4 regions of the Suipraeoptans intestinalis genome follow, and region 3 is predicted to be linked to each of the others. Evidence: predicted binding sites of a transcription regulator. Region 3 holds the regulator's gene; each other region holds the start of a gene.
What was found. Region 3 encodes Rex, which represses fermentation and respiration genes when NADH is low (regulators of the CRP and FNR family bind a similar motif). Its sites were predicted from a motif close to ATTGTTAANTANTTAACAAT; they were not measured.
Positions count from the first base shown of each region.

Region 1: SOW26_RS04320 (phosphotransferase family protein) is a predicted target of Rex. The motif match lies at 4,446-4,465, and genes of this name have one in related genera.
Region 2: speB (agmatinase) is a predicted target of Rex. The motif match lies at 2,664-2,683, and genes of this name have one in related genera.
Region 4: hypB (hydrogenase nickel incorporation protein HypB) is a predicted target of Rex. The motif match lies at 3,017-3,036, and genes of this name have one in related genera.

Region 1 covers NZ_JAXFXH010000013.1:9,263-15,278, reverse strand. Annotated here, with positions in the region: gene SOW26_RS04340 (5-oxoprolinase subunit C family protein) at 1-267, opposite strand, end outside; gene SOW26_RS04335 (5-oxoprolinase subunit B family protein) at 270-998, opposite strand; gene SOW26_RS04330 (LysR family transcriptional regulator) at 1,111-2,019, opposite strand; gene SOW26_RS04325 (aminotransferase class V-fold PLP-dependent enzyme) at 2,140-3,450, shown strand; gene SOW26_RS04320 (phosphotransferase family protein) at 3,577-4,326, opposite strand; gene SOW26_RS04315 (VaFE repeat-containing surface-anchored protein) at 4,666-6,016, opposite strand, start outside.
Region 2 covers NZ_JAXFXH010000002.1:66,072-72,087, forward strand. Annotated here, with positions in the region: gene SOW26_RS00405 (TetR/AcrR family transcriptional regulator) at 1-75, shown strand, start outside; gene SOW26_RS00410 (YjiH family protein) at 227-1,660, opposite strand; gene speB (agmatinase) at 1,677-2,624, opposite strand; gene SOW26_RS00420 (LysR family transcriptional regulator) at 2,808-3,710, shown strand; gene SOW26_RS00425 (ABC transporter substrate-binding protein) at 3,940-4,428, opposite strand; gene SOW26_RS00430 (hypothetical protein) at 4,830-5,396, shown strand; gene SOW26_RS00435 (ATP-binding protein) at 5,554-6,016, opposite strand, start outside.
Region 3 covers NZ_JAXFXH010000019.1:38,069-44,084, forward strand. Annotated here, with positions in the region: gene SOW26_RS06025 (beta/alpha barrel domain-containing protein) at 1-16, shown strand, start outside; gene SOW26_RS06030 (GntR family transcriptional regulator) at 56-745, shown strand; gene SOW26_RS06035 (NADP-dependent isocitrate dehydrogenase) at 785-1,993, shown strand; gene SOW26_RS06040 (ABC-F family ATP-binding cassette domain-containing protein) at 2,125-4,047, opposite strand; gene SOW26_RS06045 (redox-sensing transcriptional repressor Rex) at 4,207-4,851, shown strand; gene SOW26_RS06050 (NAD(P)H-hydrate dehydratase) at 4,897-6,016, shown strand, end outside.
Region 4 covers NZ_JAXFXH010000006.1:10,931-16,946, forward strand. Annotated here, with positions in the region: gene hemB (porphobilinogen synthase) at 1-819, shown strand, start outside; gene aroA (3-phosphoshikimate 1-carboxyvinyltransferase) at 844-2,157, opposite strand; gene SOW26_RS01950 (FadR/GntR family transcriptional regulator) at 2,189-2,893, opposite strand; gene hypB (hydrogenase nickel incorporation protein HypB) at 3,104-3,772, shown strand; gene SOW26_RS01960 (FAD-dependent oxidoreductase) at 3,821-6,016, shown strand, end outside.

The DNA of each region.
Region 1 (6,016 bases), on a different contig from region 3:
CATATCCACCGGGTTTCCATTGATCCTGGGAGACAGATCCCCTCCCGTTATAGCGATTATATTTTCCTGCTCAAATACAAGATCCGCTCCCTGAAAGGTCATTTCCAGCGCCGCTTCCGTTCTGTCATTTCCTGCCAGAATGTTTGCAATATGAAATGCTCTTCTGTCCATAGGACCTGCCGGCGATACTCCAAACTGCTGATATCCAAATCGTCCTTCATCCTGCACCGTCGTCTGGATCCCCGGACTTTCCACCCGTATGCCCATTCCTACACCATCCTTTTTTCATAGGTTCTGACCCGGTAGTTTCCCTTGCAGTCCTGTTCTTTTATTTTCTCATATTCTCTGCGGCTCACCGGAATATATTTCACCCAGTCTCCTGCATGAATTAAAAAAGGATCTTTTCTTCTGTAATCACACAAGGCTACCGGGGTCGCTCCGATCACATTCCAGCCGCACGGCTGGTCAAAGGGAATCATGTTTGACAAATTCTGAGCAGCTACCACGGAATGGCCCGGTATTCTTACACGAGGACTTTCTCTTCTTTTAAAATGAAAAGGTCGTCCAAATCTTGCCATATACGGGTGCTCCGGAGCAAATCCCAACATATAGCAATAATATTCTTCCCCCGAATGAACCTGGATGAACTCCTCTTCTGTCATATCTTCCATTGCCGCACACTCTTCCAGATCTAACGCAAATTCTTTATCGTAGCAAATGGGGATTTCTTTCACCATCTGAACCACTGTCCTGATATTTTCCACACCGGAGAGCCTTTCCCCCACCAGTGCTTTCAACTCCCCGAAACGAATTTGAACCGGGTTGTAATGGATCGTCAGTCCCGCGTAAGTAGGCACCATCTCTAGGATTCCTTCTATCGGCTTTTCTGTCAGTCTCAAAAAGAGCTGCCTTACCTTCTGATTCACTTCCAGGCTGATTTCTTCTCCCAGTTGGACGGATATGGCACAATCTCCCACAATTAAAAATTTTGCTTCCATCCCTCTTCCTCCTCTTTCGGAAGTATTCTTCGATCTCAATTTCTGACTTGAGTATAGCACATCCTGTTTTATTCTAAAAATAAATTATTTATCTATAATATATTAACATTTTTTATTTATCTGTCTTCCATCCCTTTTTCTTTAAATAAAGCTCCATCCGCTTGTCAAGCATTTGCACCGCTTTTAATGTCGCCTCGCTCATATGCTTATGTGTAACCTTATAGGTCACTCTTCTAGGCGGCCGTATTTCATTTGCAATTTTACTCACATGGATCTGCTTCAGTTTCTGAATCCGCTCCACTACCGTTGAGGGCGCAATGGCCCACATGCCTTTTCCTGACAGTAAGTGAAACAACAATTCAAATGTATCCACCTGCATTCTTGGTCTCTCTCCCTTTGTAATCCACTGGTTGTGCCAGATCTGATAATCAGTCTCCCAACTCAAATAGATCTCCCTCTCTTTGTTCAACTCGTCTGTATGGATCTCCTCTTTCTCAATCTCCGGCTGCTCCGACTGAATGATATACATCTCTTCGCTCAGCAGCGGTTCTGCAAGAATATTCTTATAGTGAAGATAATGGTGTACAAATCCAATATCTATCTCGTGTTTTTCCAGATAGTGATAGATCTCGGAAGAATAGTGGGTTTTGATCCGTAAATTTGTCATCCGGTCCGCTTCGTCCAGCATTTCTCTGTATAAATCATACATCATGGCACTATTTAGGGTATCTGTGCAGCCCACTGTCAGGTAATATTTTTCCTGTTTCTCTTTCAAAGACTGTGTTTCCTGCCAGAGATACAGCCACCGTTCTGCAATGGGCACAAATTCCTCTCCGTAGGTAGTCAGTTCTACCTGTTTATACCCTTTTTTTCTGATTAAAAGGCTGACGCCCAGTTCCTCTTCCAGAAGTTTTAATCGATGACTGACTGTCGGCTGGGACACGAAGAGAGTCTCTGCCGTTTTCGTAATATTTTTTGTTTCCACAATCATCAAGAATGTTTCTATTTCCGCCAAATTCATCTTGCACCTCCAAATATAAATTTTATTAATATTATACAATCAAATTATTCATTTCTCAACTTTTTCTCCCTGTGTTATGATGAAATAGATAGATACATTCGTGTAAAGGAGGAAAAATCAATGAACGAAAAACACGGAAAGTTATTTTCGGATGAATATCAAGCCCATTTAAAGGAAAAGTTTTTCCATGCAGACGCAGATCCGGAACATGGAAACCGCCTTTTTTTTGAAAATTCAGGAGGATCTTTACGCCTGAAAAAAGCTGTTGAAAGAAAGGCAGAGGCAGAGGCCTTTCCTGATTGCCCTGAAAGAGTACGTGGTCGAGGATTTGAATTGTCCTCTTATATAACATGTGGTACACAGGACATTTTAGAAACTGTATTCGGCGCAAAGGATGGAGCTTTAATCACGGAATTATCTGCTTCTCAAACCATGTTTCATGCCGTCGGCACGATCCTGGAAGGAATCGACTGGGGAACCAATGCTGTTACTTCTGCTTTAGAGCATCCCTCTGCTCATGATGCCGTTGAATATTACTGTGCCCGCACTCACAGAGAATTTCGGGTAGTACCTGCCAATCGGATTACCGGAGGGCTGGATGTCGATACCATTTTAAGCCATGTAGACGAGAACACCTGTCTTTTAAGCATCATGGCAGCTTCTAATATTTCCGGAAATGTAATGGATATTAAAGAAATTTCCAGACGTGCCAGAGAAATCAATCCGGATATTTATATCGTGTCCGATGCTGTACAGCATGCTCCGCATGCTCCTATTGATGTAGCAGACTGGAAGGTAGACGTAGCCAATATTGCCCCCTACAAATTTTTTGGTGTGAGGGGCTGCGGATTTGCCTATGTCTCTGATCGTGTTGCAAGTCTTCCTCATCGCAAGCTAATCCATAAGCCTGCTAATGTGTGGGCTCTTGGAACTCCCACACCGGGAAATTTTGCTGCGATGACAGCGGTCATCGATTATGTGTGCGACATTGGATCTGATAGCTTCCTCTCTGAGAACACTTCAGTTCCGACAGACCGACGAACACTTTTCGTAAAAGGAATGCACCGCATCCATATGCAGGAACGTGCTCTTCTTTACCGAATGTTGGAAGGCACCGAAAAAACTCCGGGATTACGCCACATTCCAAATGTGGAGGTCTATGTCGATACAGAGGATCTGACTGCCAAGGATCTGATCATTGCCATGGGAATTAAAGGGCTCGACTATTCTCTCTGCTCTCAACTGTATCTGGAACATGGCGTAACTATCTTTGAGCGTCTGAAAAGCAGTCCTTATTCACAGCGGATCATAGAGACATTGGGGTTGGAGGGTGCTCTTCGTGTTTCTCCTTTACATTGCCACGGACGAAGTGATATTGACCGCTTTTTAGAAATCACTTCTACAATTGCCTCTTCCGTCTCTCTTTCCTGATCTTTCCTGTTGTTTGATGGGGGCTGTCATCTGGAGGCACTTTTCGTACGCCCTTTCGTGAAGCACCTCTTTTCCAAATGAAAAAATCACTGCCACCGGTTTTGCTTAGCCAGTGACAGTGATTTTTTACTGATAATCCATAATATCAATCCAGTTCATCAGAAACTCTTTTTTCAAAGCTCCCTTTTTCCCCAACTGTGCCGCCGCTACCAACGGAAGCCATTGCTGCACATACTGCATTGCCGTATCGCTCTTTCTACAGTAGCACTTCATGTAAAGCTTTGCCATCTCCTGGTCTTCCAGGGCAAACAGGAGATAGGTCATGGCTGCGTCTGCGCCTCCGTTTCCCGTGACGGCATGGGCCCAGTCGATCGCAGTAAGTTTTCCATTTTTCCCTACGATCACATTGCTGGGATTAAAGTCTCCGTGGCATAGCTTGCTATGTCTTGGCATGCTCTCCAGGCGCGTCAAAAGATCGTATCTGGTGGTCGCATCCAGTTCTTTGGTGCTCTGGATCTCCCTGGCCAGTTTGTCCCTGCCATTTTCCAAAAGATAGGCCTCTTTTCCGTGGATCTCTAATTGCAGATCTACAAAATCCTCCATGTACTTGTCCATGTTTGCCGGATCCACACGCATCATCTCTTCCAGCGTTTTCCCTTCCTTGTACTCAATGAAGATCGCCCACTGTCCATCCACATGCTCCACCTTCTGAAGCTTCGGAATGGCAAGACCGGTCTCTTCCACCCGCGCCATCTTCAGTGCTTCATTAAACACATGGGACTTGGGATGCGTCCTGTCGAATATCTTGACGATACTCTTATCCAGACGATACACTTTTTTGTAGGGCCGTTCCACGATCAGTTTTCCCTGCTCCATCCTTTGCACCTCCTTTAGAATCCGTTCCGTTCTTTTTTACTGATCTTATTATACGCCTTCCTGCCGCCTCTGAAAAGTATTTTTGTATATTTTTTAACTATTTTATTTTACGTTTTTATTTTGTTATTTTATTAACCATCTGCGTTGAAGTTATTTTCACTCCTCCAAAATCTCTCAGCGGAAATGATTTCTGGTTTATATGAAAAACAGCGGAAGCTCCCCTGGTTCCCTGCAGATAAGATCTCTCTTTTTTCTGCAGAGAAACTTCTCCAAGGAAATCTCCCGCTGTCTTTTATTGGTTATTTGTTATACGCCTTTTTAGCCTCTGTCTTTTTAGCGTTACCTTTTGATCCTGCGTCTTTTTTCAAAGAACAGGGTTCCGAAAGCTGCTACAGAAAGCATCATCAGGATATACGGCATACTCTGGCTGGAATCTCCGGTTTTCGGACTTCCTTTCACTTTTCCTGCCGAAGCCCCGATGACCTCAACGGTCTGTGCCTTATCCTTTGGATCTTCGTGCGTATGCACATCTTCTTTATCCAAAACTCCGTCTCCGTCTGTATCGATCAGCTTTTCCACAGAAACTGCTCGCTCAAATACCACATAGGTTTCTCCTGCTTTCAGTCCTGTCACCGTTCCGAAATCCAGTTCCCAGCTGCCTTTTCCGTTAGGATCTGCCGTAAACTCTGCCGTCGCTTCCGCCACGGTCTGAACTACTTTTCCATCTTTGATCTGGTTCAGCTTTCCGGTGACTTTATACACTTTGCCGCCTTTCAGACCTTCGTAGTATATGGTGTCTACAAGCTTTACGCCCTGTCCGGCTTCTTCTTTGCTGACTTTTGCCGACTTATCCGCGCTTCCTACAGAGTTGTTTGCTTTCACCGTAGTCAGAATCTTTCCGTTCTCCTCATCCGGCTGCGGTGTGTCCGGTTTCACGTTGACTGTCTGCGCCTTGTCCGTTGGATCTTCGTGCACACGGCTGTGAGGAGCATCCGGTTCATTATCATAATCGGTATCTACCAGCTTCTCCACAGATTTTGCACTTTCATATACCACATAGGTTTTTCCTTCTTCCAGTCCTTTGACTTTTCCAAAGTCTAACGTCCAACTGCCGCTGCCGCTTTGCTCCGCCGTAAATTCTGCCGTGGCTGTCGTCACTGTTTTTACGACTTTTCCGTCTTCTATCAGATTCAGCTTACCGGTTACCTTGTAAGCTTTTCCTCCTACCAGCCCGGTGTAATGGATCGTATCTGTAACCGCAATACCATCCTCTGATGCTTTTGCTTCCGCCGCTGCATTCTCGCTTGCCACAGCGTCACCTGCCTGCACCGTCGTGCGGATCTTTCCGTCAGGATTTTCATATTTTGGTTCTTCTCCACCCGGTTCCTCCGGCTTCACCGTAAAGGTCTGTGCCTTGTCTTCCGGATTTTCATGGGTATGCTCATCCGGCTGATCCGAAATACCATCCCCATCTTTATCAATCAGTGGTTCTACTGATTTTACCCGTTCAAACACTACATAAGAGCTTCCCGGTTTCAGATCCTGCCTTGTGCCAAAATCCAGCTCCCAGCTGCCGCTGCCACTCTGATCGGCTGTCTTTGTAGCTTCCACCGTATCCACAGTTCCTACCGGCTGACCTGCCTTCACTTCCATCAGAGTTCCGCTTACAGTGTAATCTTTTCCACCTACA
Region 2 (6,016 bases), on a different contig from region 3:
AATAAATTAAATCCTGAACTGACTGATACTGCTGTGAAACAGCTTATTCATTCGGTCTGTCAATTTTTATATTAATCTATCTATACACCCGTCCTTTGGAACATAGAAAACTATCATTGATATTGCAGCAGCTCTGTATGGAACCGTAAAATCAATCTCTTTTTTGCAGCACAGACAATACGCCAGTGGATCAAGGCCCACTGGCGTAAAAATCATTTTGAAGCTTCTAAAATAAAAGATGCATAAATAGTGCGCTGATGGGAATCGCCAGCACTGTCCTTTCAAAGAAACAAATCACCAGTTCCTTTAATGTGACCGGAATCTTGGTTGACAGCATCACAACGATCGTTTCAGAAAAGAATATGATCTGCACCATGGACACTGTTACAACCATATACCGCGCTTCCAGTGACAGCCGTCCCACTTTGTCGGCGATCAGAAGAACCGGCAGAAACATTTCGGCAATCCCAACCGGGAGGGACGGCGCGATCTGCGCCGCATCCGGCACTCCCAATAGCACCAGCAACGGTTCAAACAGCTTTCCGATCCAGTGAAATACCGGCGTATAGGTTGCTATGATCATAGCCACAATACCGGCTGCCGTCAGCAGGGAAATGACTTTCGGCAGAACAAAACAGCTGTCTAAAAGACTGGATCTGATCTCTCGAAAGAAATTCGGCGCAGTAGCCGCCTTCTTGATGGCCCGGGCGCCGCCGATCCTGACAACAGATTTCACAGGAATTTTTTCCGCCTGGATCTCTTCCCGAGTCTGTTCATGTCCATCCAGGTAAACCGATTGCTTTCTGGACAAGGGCGGAATCCTGCACATAAAGAAGCTGATGATCAGCGTGATCAGCATTGCGATAAAGTAGATCGGTAAAAAGTAGTCCGATAATCCGGCCGTTTCAATCACCTTATATGCGAATCCCACACTGACGGCGCTGAATCCGGTGGCGATCAACGCCGCTTCCTTTTTCGTATAGACGCCGCTTTTATAGAGCTTGCTGGTGATCAGAACTCCCACCGATGCAGAGCTGACAAAGGATGCAATGGCATTTACCGCGCTCCTTCCCGGCGTTTTAAAAACCGGTCGCATCAGCGGCTCCAGCAGACTGCCTATAAAATCCACGATCCCGTAATTCAGCAAAAACGGCATGAAGATCCCGCTTACCGGTATGATCAGCGCAACGTCCATGGCAATGGAATAAACCGTTTCCCCGATATCCGGACTTGTAATACAGGCAGGTCCCGTAAAGGATGGAACTGTGAAATGCAGCAGAAGGATCAATGTACAGACTCCGCCAAACAGGTAAAACAAAGGATGTATCACGGAATCTTCCGCATAATACCTGTACAGGAATGAATCCTTCCGCTTGCACAGATACTTCCCATAGATGCTGGCAAGGGCATTGCCCATAATTATGATCCCGCCCAGCCAGGATCCCAGAAGACCCAGGTTGGATTTGATGCTTTTATACACAATCCCAAACACTACGTCCGTCGTTCCCTTTATGGTAACGGGAACAAAAAAGATAAATACTGCGATCAGGGTAAAAATAACTGCTTTCACCGCGCCCTGTCTTTTCTGGCTATCTGACAATGTAAGCTGATCCAGCACCGCATTGTTGTTTAAATTTACATTGTTCTTATCGCTCTCCATAGGTTCCCTCCCTGCTCTATCCCTTCTTTTTTAAAGCAAGAATGGAAAGATACTCAAACACAAGATTTGCCGCAAGGTACGATGTGATCTCTCCGTGGTCATAAGCAGGAAGCACTTCCACCAAGTCAAATCCCACAAAATTCAGATCCTTCATGCTTCTTACCAGCTCAAGCGCCTCCAATGACGTAAATCCGCCCACTTCCGGCGTTCCCGTTCCAGGCGCATAAGCAGGATCTACAAAATCGATATCAAAGGTGAGGAAGCAGGGAGTATCTCCGATCCGCTCCAGCGCTGTCTGAATCAACGCCGGCATCCCCATTTCCCGTACTTTATGTGCCGGGATCAGCTTCATGCCCAACTCTGCCGCCATTTTGTGCTCATTTGGGTCGTAAAGGGAACCTCTCATTCCGATCTGAACAGAGTGGGCCGGATCAATCAGCCCTTCCTCCAGTGCTCTTCTAAAGGGCGTTCCGTGGTTGTACTTTTCCCCGAATACTTCATCACACAGGTCGGAATGCGAATCAAAGTGGAGCAGCGCCACCGGACCATGTTTTTTCGCTACGGCGCGCAGCTCTGCCAGGGTAATGGAATGATCTCCCCCCAATATGATGGGACAGGCATCTGCTTTTAATATCTCCGCCACTCCGGCTTCTATCGCCGCATACGTCGGGTGGATGTAGCCGGGCGTCACATTAAAGTCTCCCATGTCTCCTCCCTTTAAGCTGTCCATAATGTTTACCTGCATGATCACGTTGTTTGGTTTCATCATGGCAGAAATGTTACGGATCGCATTGGGGCCAAAGCGTGAGCCGGATCGGAAAGAGCTTGCCGTATCAAAAGGAGCTCCTGCAATTACGAAATCAAGTCCTTCTGCCGAATCCACTTTCTGCATCCTCATAAATGTTCCCATGTTACAAAATCTTGGCGAAGATAGTGCGCTTGCCGGTTGCTTATTCTCTGTCATAGTCAATCCCTCCTACATGAAATAAAATGATCTTGTTACATTGTTACGTTGTTAACAACTTTTGTTGTGTAGAGCATAGCATTAAATCTGCTCTCTGATATATACGAATCCTTGATAAGTTATATGAATTGTCATATAATAACCCCAGAAACTGTCGGTCTTCTTTCCTGGGTGGTGACAACTATGGACAGCAAATACTTTGAATATGTCATTGCAATATCCGAATGCGGCTCGATCAACAAAGCCGCACAAATCCTGCAGATCTCTCAGCCTAACCTGAGCGTCAGTATCAAAAATCTGGAGCAGGAACTGGGATTTTCAGTGTTTCAACGCAAAAAAACAGGAGTTCATCTGACAAAAGAGGGCGAACTTTTCATAAAGTCCGCCCAAAAGATCCTGGTAGAACTGGAAACCATAAAGAACATCCCGTTCCTCTTTACAGACAAGAAAAACATTTCCATCTCCTGTACCTATTCTTTCGATTTCATGAACTGTTTTTTGGATTTTAAAAAGAAAAATCCCTCCATTACTCATGAGGATCAGTTTAAAGAAACCGGCCTGATACAGACGATGCGGGATGTGATAGAGCAGCGGTATCGGATGTCGCTGTTTTACTGTTTCGATCAGGTCAGCCACGCTTACCACCAGTTTGCGGAAAGACACAATTTAAAGCTGATTCCCATTGCTTTAAACCGGCCGCTCATTCTTCTTGCCTCAAAAAGACATCCTTTGGCACGAAAGCGTGAGATCCTGTTTTCCGACATTCCGAATTATAAATTTATTATGTATGAGAATTTTAAATTTGACGAGTGGCTCCAGATCCTTGGCTTCAAAGACGATCATAAAATTTTGTACGTCTTTGATCGCGGAAGCCTGCTGGATGCGATCACCCGAAGCATGTACGTTACGGTTATGATGAAACGATATGCAGATACCTACAGCAAAGACTGTGTGGAACTTCCCATCATCCATGCGCCCGGCGGAATGAGCGCTTTCCTCCTGCACCATTCTGCCTATACGATGAATTCCCGGGAAAAATTGTTCATCAGACAGCTAAAGAAGCTGTTTTCGGAGGACAGGTCATAAACGCCGGGCTGCCGACTGACTCACAGACATGCCAAAGGCGGGGAAAAATCCCCGCCTGAACCTTCTGTCTCTTATCGACGTTCTGTTTTCTCACAGCCGTTTTTTCTTGAACAGATCAAATCCGCTGCAATACGCCATAAAATGTTGCATTCTGTTGCAACCATCCTTCTCCCGGAACCGCCGGTGCGATAGATGTAGTAGGAATCAAAATGAATGGAGTTGGCCTCTATCACGGTAAACGTTTCATTCCCCACGCCTTCCTTGATTTTTGCCGCAAACTCGGAAGCTCTGGCATCATAGTCAGCAAGCCATTTTTCCACATCCTTTTTTTGTTGAACCACTGACCTAGCTGCTGAAAGCGGCCGCGCCAATTCACATAGCTTACATCGTCCTCGATCATAACCGTAGGAGTTATGCTTTTGAGCTGCTCATAGACCTTATCATGCCGGACATTCATGATAATAAGATCCGGTTTTAATTCTGCGATTTTTTCCAGATTCAGATCTCCCGTTGACAAAGCGCCGGAGTAATTGCCAACCACCTCCATCTTCTTTTCGTCGAAAATCTGTTTCAAATGATCCGGGACGGATACCCCGTCAAACATACTGGTATTTGCCGAAGCAATTACGTTCATATTCAGAAGAAGCAACTCCTCTGTCAGACCTGCTACGTCAACGATACGCTGTGGGTCGGCGGGAATCGTCACCTTTCCCTTCATGTCCGTTACAACAACGGTATCCTTCGATTTCTGTGTATCCTTTTTGGATGTGGCACAGGCGGCCAGGGAAAGCACAAGGTAAGCATTATGGTTTTCTTCATTTTGATTTCCTCCAAACGATAGTCATATAGATTATATTTAACTAACTTTCAGGCAAAAAAATCATCAGTAAAACTGACAGAATCAGCATGCGCCGTCAGATTTATTTTTTCCGCCCGCAGAAGGTGATTTTTTGCTCCCTGACGGATGCCGGGGAGATCTCTCTGAAGAAAAATGCGCTTGACCGGTTAGAAATTTCTAACTGCAATAAACTTGTACCTTCTAAGGAACGAAACTTGCTCGTCTTCTGAAAACACCTCTTATTGAAAGGATGATACAAATGATTTGCACACCTTTTCGATATGAAGCCTCGGACATCTTTCCGCGCGGGTACTTTCCATATGCCCGGCGCTGCATATCACCATGTCCGCCAGCGTATTCGCAGACAAGGCCAAAAGGAAAACATCCACTCCCTTCTGTTTGAGCTGAGTTATACTCGAAAGGGTTCTATCACCGGAGAAGTCAACAATACTCTTGTAGAAGTGCAGCCCAGCCACGCATTGGTCGGATTTATGGGATCTGTCTGCGCATACGCAGAATATGACAAAGGCGAACATGTGCAGATGTACTCCATTTGGGCAATCCCCCATATGTTTGACGAATTTTGTGAGACTGTCAGCGGAAGATCCGACATCTCTTTTCAGGATTTCCAAAGCAGAGCCTACACATGCCATCATTGCAGAATGGATACGCGGGAGGAAAGCCTTTTGGAGGAGCCGGATGACTGCAAGCTAAAGAAAACCTTCAAGCTTCTTTTTGAGAAAACAGTCTATGAATATGTTCGCGAACAACGCCTTGAAAAAGCATTTAATTTCTTGGAAATCGGCGTAATAAGAAATAGCATCCACGATACCCCTGAGAAAGTTTGATGGATGCTATGTCTTGCACAGATTATTAAATTTTACTGAGGCCATCAGATTTTGCCATCCATAGCCCCACGCTTTCTTCTCAGTTTCTCATCCACCTCCCGAGTCACTTTTCCTATTCTTCTGGCTATAACATCATCTACATGATATCGTCCACATATTATTTTTTTCTCTTCTTTTCAACTGTTACATATTTTTGATTTCTACTTGATGGGCGATCGGGAATTGTCATTTGAAGTTCTCCTGCTTCATACAATGGTTTCAAGTATCTTTTTGCAAAGCTTTTGACATCCTTATATCCCATACACACTGTAATTTCTTTTTTACTTCTCGGCACTTTGCAATATTCTAAAATTCTGTTCTGCAGGCTATCCTGGGTGTTATCCTGGGTGTTATCCTGGGTGCTTGTATTTCTTCTATGGAAAATCACCGCAAACCCATATGCCTGCTGTTCAAATTCCACTCTACATCCTGCCGCTTTGCAAGTAGCATAAATACGCTTCAAGCCTGTTGCAAAGCTTTCCATATCTTTTGAGTAATATAACGTTCGTGTAATCAGTGGATTTCTTCTGACCGGTCTTTCATTTCCTTCAATAAACTTCTCTGGTGAAACACCAGCCGGA
Region 3 (6,016 bases):
GGTTCAGGAAGTATAACCCAGTAAAAACAACAAAGATCAGATAAAGGAGTATGTCATGGAAGAGTATCAAGATCATTCTTTGAGAGGGAAGGTATTTCAGCAGCTGCGAGAGAGGATCCTGACGGGACAGTACCAGGAAAAGGATGAACTGCGGGAGATTACCATCGGAGAAGAACTGGGAGTCAGCAGAACGCCGGTAAGAGAGGCGTTAAGGCAATTGGAACTGGAAGGACTGGTGGAGATCGTTCCCAACAAAGGAGCCTTTGTGATAGGGATCTCCCCAAAAGACGTGGCGGACATTTACCAGATCAGATCTCTTTTGGAGGGGATGTGCACCAGATGGGCAACCTTTCATATTACGGAGAAACAGATAGAGGAGCTGGAAGAAATCGTGATGCTTTCGGAATTTCATCTGAAAAAGAAAGAAGGAAGCCAGGCCTCCCAGGTTTCCCACCTGGACGGCAGATTCCATCAGATCCTGTACGAAGCTTCCGACAGCAGGATCATGCGGCACGTTCTGACGGATTTTCATCGGTATGTACAGATGGCAAGGACCAGATCTGTGAAGGAGACGGACCGGGCAGAAAAATCCATCCAGGAACACAAAGAAATCCTGGAGGCAGTTAAGCAAAAAGAGGCAGACCGGGCGGAAAAACTGGCCAATGCACACGTTCTTCATGCCATGGAGCATCTGGATATGAAATGGGAGAAGGAAGAAGAGACGCCGGATCAGTCCGGCCGCTAGCGGCAATGCAAACCGGATACAGACAGAAGGAGAAAGCAAATGGAAAAGATAAAAATGAACCAGCCGATCGTAGAGATGGACGGAGATGAGATGACAAGGATTCTGTGGGAGATGATCAAGGAACATCTGCTTCATCCCTTTTTGGAATTGAATACGGAATATTACGATCTGGGACTGGCACATAGAGATGAGACAGACGACAAGGTTACAGAGGCATCTGCCCTGGCCACGAAAAAGCACCGGGTGGCAGTAAAATGCGCCACCATCACACCGAATGCAGCCAGAGTAGAAGAGTACGGACTGAAGGAGATGTGGAGAAGCCCCAATGGAACGATCCGTGCGATGTTGGACGGTACGGTCTTCCGGGCGCCCATTGTGGTAAAAGGGATTGAACCCTGCGTGAAAAACTGGAAACAGCCCATTACCATTGCCCGTCATGCTTATGGGGACGTCTATAAAGGTGTGGAAATGAAGATTCCGGCAGCAGGAAAAGCAGAGCTGGTCTACACGGCAAAGGACGGAAGCCAGATGCGGGAAGTGATCCATGAATTTGCAGGAGAAGGTATCCTGCAGGGAATGCACAACTGCCGCAAGTCCATTGAAAGCTTTGCAAGAAGCTGCTTTACCTACGCCCTGGACACTAGACAGGACCTCTGGTTTTCCACCAAGGATACCATTTCTAAAAAGTACGATCACACATTTAAAGATATTTTTCAGGAAATATTCGATGCGGAATACAAGGAACGGTTTGAGAAAGAGAAGATCACCTATTTTTATACGCTGATCGATGATGCGGTGGCAAGAGTGATGAAGTCAGAAGGCGGATATATCTGGGCCTGCAAAAATTATGACGGCGATGTGATGAGCGATATGATCTCTTCCGCATTTGGATCCCTGGCAATGATGACCTCCGTTTTGGTGTCTCCCGACGGCTGCTACGAATATGAGGCAGCCCATGGAACCGTACAGCGCCACTACTACAAACATCTGGCAGGCGAACAGACATCTACGAATTCGGTGGCGACGATCTTTGCGTGGACAGGCGCTTTGCGAAAAAGAGGAGAACTGGATGGAAACAAAAGACTGATGGAGTTTGCAAAAAAGCTGGAGGAAGCCACCTTATCCACCATTGAAAAGGGAAAAATGACAAAGGATCTGGCACTGATTACGTCTTTGGAGGATGTGACGGTGCTGGACAGTGAAGGGTTTATCCGGGAAGTAAAACGGACACTGGAGGGGCTTTTGTAGGCGCTCCTTCGGATGACCAAAGGGACATCAGCCGGCCGAAATAAAATGAAACACAGAAAATAAAACCCCCTTTTTATAGCTTGGATCTGACGGAAGCTTCCAGTCAGGCTGTAAAAAGGGGGTTTTAAAAATCAGAGGGAAGCTTCTTCCAGTTCCTCCCATCGGACGTAAAGGGCTTCCAGCTGCTCCTGCAAAGAGGCATGTTCCGTCGCCAATTCCTGACACAAAACAGAGTTGGTAAAATTCTCTTCCAGCGTCATAAGGTGGTCGATCTCCTCGCAGCGAGCCTCCAGCTCCATGATAGCCGTCTCTGTCTTTTGCAGATCGTTCTGACGCTTTCGTTCCCTGGCCTGCAGCTCTTTTTGTTCCTGCCAGGACAGACGGGATCCGGAAGAAGAGGCGGGGGAGGAAGAAGCGGAAGAAGAGGACTGCTCCAAAGCAGAGCTCTGCTGCGCCTTTTTCTCCAGATAGTAATCGTAATTTCCTAGATAATTATGGAAACTGCCGTCAGAAAGCTCCAGAATGCGGGAAGCCGTCTGATTGATAAAATACCGGTCATGGGAAACAAACAGAAGGGTGCCGGTATAATCGTTGAGGGCCTGCTCCAGAATCTCCTTGGAGGTGATGTCCAGGTGGTTGGTAGGCTCGTCCAGAATGAGGAAGTTTGCCTCGGAGAGCATCAGCTTGGCCAGGGATACCCGTCCTCTTTCCCCGCCGCTGAGAGCGGAGATCTGTTTGAACACATCGTCGCCGGTAAACAGAAAGGCAGCCAGCACGTTGCGGATCTTTGTCCCGGTAAGGGAAGGATAGGCGTCGGATATCTCTTCAAATACAGTCTTGTCCATGTGAAGTACATGATGCTCCTGGTCATAGTAGCCGATCTTTACCTGGGATCCCAGAAGGAATTCTCCCCGGTCTGCTTTTACGACCCGGTTTAAAATCTTCAGAAGAGTGGTTTTTCCTGTTCCGTTTCCGCCTATGACGGCGACATGTTCCCCTCTCTTTATCTGAAAATCCACATCAGCAAACAGAGGCTGAGAGGGATAGGCCTTGGTCAGTCCGGAAACTGTCAGCACGTCGTTTCCACTGAGGATGGAAGGCTCCAGCTTTAGATGCATGGAAGCAGAAGGGTCTGCAGGCTTTTCAAGAGGGGTGATCCTTTCCAGCAGTTTTTCCCGGCTTTCTGCCCGCTTGATGGATTTTTCCCGGTTAAAGGAACGCAGTTTTTCAATCACGGCTTCCTGGTGTTTGATTTCCTGCTGCTGCTTCAGATACTCCTTTTTTCGGGCTTCGATCCGGTCTCTTTTTTTTGCGGCGTACAGGTCATAGTTGCCGGAATAGACAGAAAGGGAGCCGTGATCCAGATCAATGATCTTAGAGACGGTCCGATTCAGAAAATACCGGTCATGGGAGACGATCAGGACGGCGCCGGGACAGCCGCTCAGGTAGGATTCCAGCCATACCACGGAATCCAGATCCAGATGGTTGGTGGGCTCATCCAGAAGAAGAAGATCCGGTTTGGACAAAAGCAGCTTACCAAGGGCTACGCGGGTCTTCTGCCCACCCGACAGGGAGGCTACCGGTTTTTCAAATTCTTCTTCTGAAAAGCCCAGTCCCTTCAGGACCCCGGTGATCTCGCTTTCACAGGCGTAGCCGTTCTGGCGTTCAAAGGACTCTACCAGACGGTGGTAATGCTCCAGACGATCCTGCAAAGCGCTGCCGGAAAGGTGCTTTAATTCCTGCTCCACCGTCCGGATCGTTTCTTCCAGTTGAAAAATATGAGCTTTGGCCAGGCGCACTTCCTGATAGATGGTAGCCCGGCTTTCCATGGCCTGATGCTGGGACAGATAGCCCAGAGTTTTTCCCTTCGCAAGGATAACGCTTCCGGAATCGGCAGCGATCTCTCCGGTCAGGATTTTTAAAAGAGTAGACTTTCCGGCTCCGTTGGGTCCTACAAGGGCGGCCTTTTCATGGTCTTCTATGTGGAAAGAACCTTCGGAGAGAATACGTTGTTCCCCGAAGGATTTGGTAATCTGATGACATGCCAAAAGCATGGATATCCCTCGTTTCTGCTGTGAGATTTCACGGTAAAACAGCTATTTTATTATAACGGATACCGGAGAAAATACAACCCAAAAAGTTTGACTTTGACAATGGAATTCTATATAATAATGACAAAATGATAGCGACAAAACCTATGGGAGGACAAAATAGTGGAAGAAAGAGAAATTTCACAGGCTGTGATCCGCAGGCTGCCAAGATATTACCGTTATTTGGGAGAACTTTTGGAAAATGGAATGGAAAGGATCTCCTCAAATGACCTGAGCAAGCGCATGAAAGTGACGGCATCCCAGATCCGTCAGGACCTGAACAATTTCGGCGGATTCGGACAGCAGGGATACGGCTACAATGTCAAATATCTTTACACGGAAATCGGAAAGATCCTGGGTCTGGAGCAGGATCATAACATCATCATCATCGGAGCAGGAAATCTGGGACAGGCGCTGGCCAATTACGCCGCTTTTGAGAGCAGAGGGTTTATCCTGAAAGGGATCTTCGATGTAAATCCCAGACTGGAGGGAGTGACGATCCGAGGAGTTCCCATCCGCATGATGGATGAGATCAATTCTTTCGTGAAGAATAACGAGGTGGAGATCGCCGTTTTGACGATTCCAAAAGATAAGGCGCTTGAAGTTGCAGACCGTCTGGTGGAAAACGGAGTCAGGGCGATCTGGAATTTTGCCCACACAGATCTGAATCTTCCGGATCATATCATTGTGGAAAACGTGCATCTGTCAGAAAGTCTGATGCAGTTGTCTTATAATATCAGCAGATACAAGGAAGAACATCGCAAATAACGATACATACAGACGTGTAACAAAAAGAGTGTGGGGAGGACAGTCTTGCTGTTACACGTCCTTTTTTATGAAGGAGGGGAAGAGCCGGTGAGAATGCTGCTGACAAAAGAGCAGATGAAACAGGCGGACGCATACACCATCTCACAAAAAGGGATCCCGGCGGAGACTTTGATGGAGCGGGCGGCCTTTGCTTTTGTGGAGGCGCTGCTGAAAAGAAAGACGGATTTGTCCAAGGTCTGTGTTTTATGCGGAACAGGCAACAATGGAGGAGACGGCCTTGCTATTGCCAGGATCCTGAAGGAGCGGAATGTGGACGTGACGGTGGTGGTCACAGGCGATCAAAAAAAGGGCAGTCCGCTTTTTTTCTGGGAGATGCAGCGCCTGTTGGAGAGGGGATGCCGGATGGAGAAAGAATACCGGGAGGAGGACGGCGATCTGCTGGTGGACGCTATGTTTGGCGTGGGTCTTTCCAGGGAACTGTCGCCCCGGGATCAGGAGCTGATCCGGCGTCTAAACGCCCTGAAAAAAGAAGTCTGGGCGGTGGATGTGCCTTCCGGCGTTTGCGTCTCCACCGGAAAGATCTACGGAGAAGCATTAAAAGCGCAGGTAACCGTCACCTTTCAGGTGGAAAAGCCAGGTCTCTTTCTCTTTCCCGGGAAGCAGTATGCGGGGGAAATCCTCTGCAGGGATATCGGGATCTCTTTGGACGGGGTTCAGGAAAAGGACGCCTGCTTTCTTCTGGAACAGGAGGAATACCGACAGCTTCTGCCGCTTCGGAAAGAAGATTCCCACAAGGGGACTTATGGAAAAATCCTTCTGATAGCAGGAAGCAGAGGGATGGCAGGAGCCGCCTACTTGAGCGGACAGGCCGCTTATCTGAGCGGGGCGGGGATGGTGCGGATCTATACTCCGGCGGAAAACAGGGTCATTTTGCAGACCCTTCTGCCCCAGGCGATGGTCAGTGAATATGAAAGCTTTGACCGAAATCAATTGCTGGAACTGCTGAACTGGGCGGATGCAGTGACCATCGGGCCGGGAATGGGAACAGGAGCCGATGCGGATCAGATCCTGGAAACCGTACTCAAAGAAAGCGGCCTTCCTTGCGTGATCGATGCAGACGGCCTGAATCTTCTGGCACAGAGGAAGCTAAAGAGAAAGCAGTTTT
Region 4 (6,016 bases), on a different contig from region 3:
AGCGTGGACAGACTGGCTTATGGGCTGGAGGAAGTGGAGCGGGCAGGCGTTTCTTCCGTCATGCTGTTTGGGATTCCGGGTCAGAAGGACGCTTGTGGGAGCGGCGCCTATGCGGACGATGGGATCATTCAGAAAGCGTTAAGAGAAGGGAAAAAACGATTTCCCGGTCTATATTTCATTACAGATGTCTGCCTGTGCGAGTACACATCCCATGGGCACTGCGGTATGCTGCAGGGCGATAGGGTAGACAATGACAGCACCCTGAAAGTCCTGGAAAAAGTGGCTCTGTCCCATGCAGAGGCGGGAGCGGACATGGTAGCGCCATCAGATATGATGGACGGGCGTGTCAGAAGTATCCGGGGAGCTTTGGACAGACAGGGATTTACGGAAATTCCTATTATGTCCTATGCGGTGAAATATGCGTCCGGTTTTTATGCTCCCTTCCGGGAGGCGGCAGGCTCGGCGCCCGCCTTCGGAGACAGGAGAGGATATCAGATGGATTATCATAATCTGCGGGAGGGCTTGAAGGAGGCTCTTTTGGACGAGGAGGAAGGGGCGGATATCCTGATGGTAAAACCGGCCATGACTTATCTGGACGTACTGACCAGAGTAAAAGAGGCCACCCACCTTCCGGTGGCGGCCTACAGCGTCAGCGGAGAATATGCCATGGTAAAGGCGGCGGCCAGACAGGGGTGGATCGATGAGGAAAAGATCCTGTGCGAAATGGCGGTAGCGGTATTTCGGGCGGGAGCCTCCAGCTATCTTACCTATGGAGCCAAAGAGCTGGCCGGGTGGATGGACGAAGGCAAACTGGGTTAAAAAGACAAAAGAAAGCAACAAAGCTTACAGATCCTGTAACCGTTCGATTTCCCGGAAGAAGCCGGGATAGGAAATGCTGCAGCATTCCCAGTCATCCAAAGTGGAGGGGGTTGCGGCGGCAAGAGCGGCAATGGCAAAGGCCATGGCGATCCGATGATCTTTGTAGGAGGAAAAAGCGGCGCCGGATGGGCACTGTTTTCCGTAGATACAGATCTCTTCTTCCGTAAAGGACACCGAAATTCCCATAGCGCGCAGGTTGGAAACGATGGAAAGGATCCGGTTGGACTCCTTAAACCGAAGTTCTCCGATCCCCCGAAGGATGGTTTCGCCCCGGGCAAAAGCGGCGAGAACGGCAAGCATGGGAAGCTCGTCAATGAGAGAAGGGATCTCTTCCGGAGAAACTACCGTTCCTTTCAGGAGGGAATGACGGATCAGAAGATCGGCGCAGGGCTCCCCCAGGAAGGTCTGCGTCCGGGAAAAGGTCAGATCGCCCCCCATCCGCCGGCAGACGGTGAGAAATCCGGTACGTGTGGGATTGATTCCCACCCGGGGAAGGAAAAGGCGGGAATCGGGCAGCAGCAGGGCGGCGCCGATCCAGTAGGCGGCAGAAGAAATATCTCCGGGAACGGGAACGTCCCGGCCAAGCAAAGGAACAGAAGGCACAAGCGTGGTGATCAGACCGCCCTTGGGTCCTTTTTTTGTGGAAATATTTCCGCCAAAAGCAGACAGCATCCGTTCTGTATGGTCTCTTGCAGGAATAGACTCGCAGATGGAGGTTTTTCCCTTTGCGTAGAGCCCTGCCAGTAAAACGGCAGACTTCACCTGCGCAGAGGCAACCGGAAGCGTATAACGGATCCCTGTCAGGGCAGAGGGGCGGATGGAAAGGGGCGCTTTGCCGCTGCCATCCAAAGAGGAGATCTCTGCGCCCATCCGGCGTAGCGGGAGCAGGATCCTGTCCATGGGACGGCGTTTTAAGGAGGCGTCTCCGGTGATCCGGGAAGGAAAAGCCTGCCCGGAAAGAATGCCGGATAAAAGCCGTAAAGTGGTACCGCTGTTGCCGGCATCCAGTATAGAAGCAGGCGCAGCAAGACCGTCCGGGCCTTTCCCCTGGATCGTCAGATGCGGGTCGCTTCCGGGGGAAAGGCGAATGTCAATGCCAAGCTGTTTCAGACAGTTTAAGGTGGAAAGACAGTCTTTTCCTCCGGAAAAGGAGAAGATTCGGGTAGTTCCGGAGGAGATCGCCCCCAGCAGAAGGGCGCGGTGGGTAATGGATTTGTCGCCGGGAACGACCACAGAGCCTTTTAGGCGGGAAGCAGGCAGAATGGTTTTGAGCTGCATAGGATACCTCCAAATGATTGTGCGATGGTTTTTAATAATAGATCCGGCTGCTGCCGTGTATCACGTCCTGGGTGCAAAGAAGGAGCCACGCGTTGGCGCCTTCGATATCCTTGCGTTCAATATACTCATACAAGGTAATGCTGACGGCATAAAGCTTTTGAATTCCGTGAAGATCACAGAAGCGTTCCCAGAGGGAGAGAATAGAAGAGTAGAAGGAACGGAAGATTAAAGGCAAAAGGGAATTGCCGGAAGCAATGGCCAGTTCATGCTGAAATTCAAAGGCGGCCAAGGCAGCGGCAGAGCCGGTGGGGGCGCTTCCGATGGCTTCGGCTTTTTCTTTCAAAATAGAAAGGTCATAGTCAGGGTTGTCCTGGATCAGGCAGGAAATAGCCAGACGATCCAAGGAATCTCTGACCTGCAGGATGGAACGGATCTCTCCCTCCCGCAGACGGCCTCTGTTGTAGCGCATAATAGCCTTTAAGGTTTCCAGGGTTCCCTTTCTCCGGTAGTCGGCAACGAAGGTGCCGACCCGGGGGCGCACCTCTAAAAATCCCATCCGCTCCAGTTCTATGATCCCGGAATTGACTACAGAGCGGCTGATCCCCATCTGCTGGGAGATGGTGCGTTCCGGGGGAAGAGGATCCCCCACCCGGATCTCGCCGGACAGGATCATGGTCTGTATGTGTTCGATAAAAATTTCTTTCAAGGTGGGCGATACGATTTTTTTAAATTCCATCTACATCCTCCAAATACTGGCTTGTGGTTCAACCAAAAATATATAGTATGAATTCATTATAGGACAGTTATTACAAAAATACAATAGAAAGATAGAAAAAACACCTAAAAATAGACAAAAAATCTTGACAATAGTTTAACGAAAAGGTATGATTTTTGTAATAAAAAAGATGGACTTCTGGTTGAATCAGAAAATACACGGAGGGTTTTTATGGAAAAATTTAAAGTATTGGAAGTCAAGGAAAGTATTTTTCAGAAAAACGACGAAAGGGCGGAGCTTTTGCGGAAGGAGATGAAGGAACAGAAGACGTTTCTGCTGAATCTGATGTCTTCTCCGGGATCCGGAAAAACCACGACTCTGACCCGCACGATCCAGGCACTGCGGGAAGAAATGAAGATCGGCGTAATGGAGGCGGACATTGATTCCGATGTGGATGCACGGACCATCCAGCAGACAGGAGCCAAAGTGATACAGCTGCATACCGGGGGCATGTGCCATCTGGATGCAGAGATGACCAGACAGGGCATAGAGGCTCTGGGAACGGAGGAACTGGATCTGGTGGTGCTGGAAAATGTAGGAAATCTGGTGTGCCCGGCGGAATTTGATACAGGCGCCACAAAAAACGCCATGATCTTAAGTGTGCCGGAGGGGGACGACAAGCCGTTGAAATACCCGTTGATGTTTTCCATCTGCGACGTGCTTCTGGTCAACAAAATGGACGTGGCGCCTTATTTTGATTTTGATCTGGAAGCCTGTAAAAAAAGAGCCGGAGATCTGAATCCTGATATTCAGGTGATTCCGATTTCCGCCAGGACGGGAGAGGGACTGGAAGAGTGGCTAAACTGGCTGCGAGGACAGGTAAAGAAGGCGAAAGCATAAGAAAGAAGTGGTGATCGAAAACACCAGAGAAAGAGGAGGAAAAGAGGAATGGGAAGTCAAACGACAAAAATGATTTTTCCGCCGGGATATGTATGCAGATACGATGAACAGGTGATGCGGCTTGCCAATATGATGGGACGAAAAAAGCCAAATGTCCGGCCGGGAGGAAAAGGTTCCCTGCAGTGGGATGACCCGGAGTATGTGATCCTGGAGGCAGGCGTCACCAGCGAGATGGCAGAGGTGGGGCTGTGTCTGGGCTCCTATGAAAAGCATTCGGCGGCGGAGGTGGCGAAGAAGCTGGGAAAAAGCGAGGACTACTGCCACGAGCAGCTGATGAAGCTGGCAGTTTACGGAGCCTGTTTTGTAAACCGGGTGGAAGGCGTGGATCTGTTTTGGACAGAAACCTGGATTCCGGGCACCATGGAGATGATCGTCAACAATATGGATAATATTGAAAAATATCCCATTGTGGCCTATGCGATGGAAGCCTACGGAAGGGTACGGGGGCCCTTAAGCTCCGGAGCCTTTCCGGTGGGAGTGGGACTGATGCGTGTCATTCCGATCGAATCTGCCATTGACGGGGAAAGCCGGAAGGCAGGATATGAAGAAATCTCCAAATACCTCAATGAGAATGATCTGTTTTCCGTATCCAACTGCTCCTGCCGGACAGACCGGGAGGTGATGGGAGAGGGCTGCGGACATTTAAAAGAGGATATGTGCATCCAGATGGGACATGCGGCGGAGTATTACATCCGCACAGGAAGAGGCAGGCAGATCACCAGAGAGGAAGCCTTTGCGATCCTGAAGCGGGCGGAAGAAAACGGACTGATGCATGAGATCCCTAATACCGACGGACCGGGGCATACCCATGCTATCTGCAATTGCTGCGGCTGCGGATGCCTTTCCATGCGGACGGCGACCATGTTTAAAAATGTAGACATGATCCGCTCCAACTACAGGGCGGTGGTGGACCGGGAAAAATGTGTCGCTTGCGGACGATGCGTGGAAAACTGCCCGGTGAATGCATTAAAGCTGGGACAAAAGCTCTGCTCCTCCACACCGGTGGTAACGGACATCACCACCAGGATCACGCCGAGAGACGAGGTGTGGGAAGAGGATAAATGGAACGAGGAGTACCGCACCAACCGGGAAAACGTGGTGGATTCCGGGACGGCTCCCTGTAAGACCAACTGTCCGGCTCACATTGGGGTACAGGGGTATATCAAACTGGCGGCACAGGGCAGATACCAGGAAGCGCTGGAGCTGATCCGGCTGGAAAATCCTTTGCCGGCAGTCTGCGGCAGGATCTGCAACCGCAGGTGTGAGCAGGCCTGTACCAGGGGCGAGGTGGACAGTCCGGTAGCGATCGACGAGATCAAGAAATACGTGGCGCAGCTGGAGCTGGATCCTGCCACGCGGAAGATCCCCGAAAAGAGGCACGATTACAGCGATAAGAAGATCGCCGTGATCGGATCCGGGCCGGCAGGTCTTAGCTGTGCGTATTTTCTGGCGCTGGACGGATATCAGGTAACCATCTTTGAAAAAGAGGAAAAACCGGGAGGGATGCTGACCCTGGGGATTCCCGGCTTCCGACTGGAAAAAGCGGTGGTGGAAGCCGAGATCCAGATCATCCGGGAGCTGGGCGTGGAATTCAGAATGGGCGTAGAGGTAGGAAAGGACGTGACTCTGACGCAGTTGCGTCAGGAAGGCTATCGGGGCTTTTATGTAGCCATCGGGGCCAGCGGAGGCAGAAAGCTTGGGATTTTGGGAGAAGAGGCAGAAGGTGTTTTCACGGGAATTGATTGTCTGAAACGGATCAACCGGGGAGATGTGGTAGATCTGTCGGGCAATACCATTGTGATCGGCGGAGGCAATGTAGCGGTGGATGCGGCGAGGGCGGCAGCGCGGCTTTCCCAGGGAGAAGTTCGGATGTATTGTCTGGAAAGCCGGGAGGAGATGCCTGCTTCCGAGGAAGAGATCCAGGAGGCTTTGGAGGAAGGTATCCATATCTGCAACGGCTATGGTCCGGTTCGGATCGCAGAATCCGGCGGAAAGGTAGAGGGTGTGCTGTTTCAGAAGTGCCTGTCTGTGTTTGACGAAGCAGGGCGGTTCGCACCGGTGTTTGACGAAACAGATACGATCCTGGTGCCGGCGGATCATGTGGTGGTAACGGTAGGACAGTCTATTCAGTGGGGAGATCTTTTGGAAGGAACAAAAGCAGAGCTGCGCAGAAACAACACGATC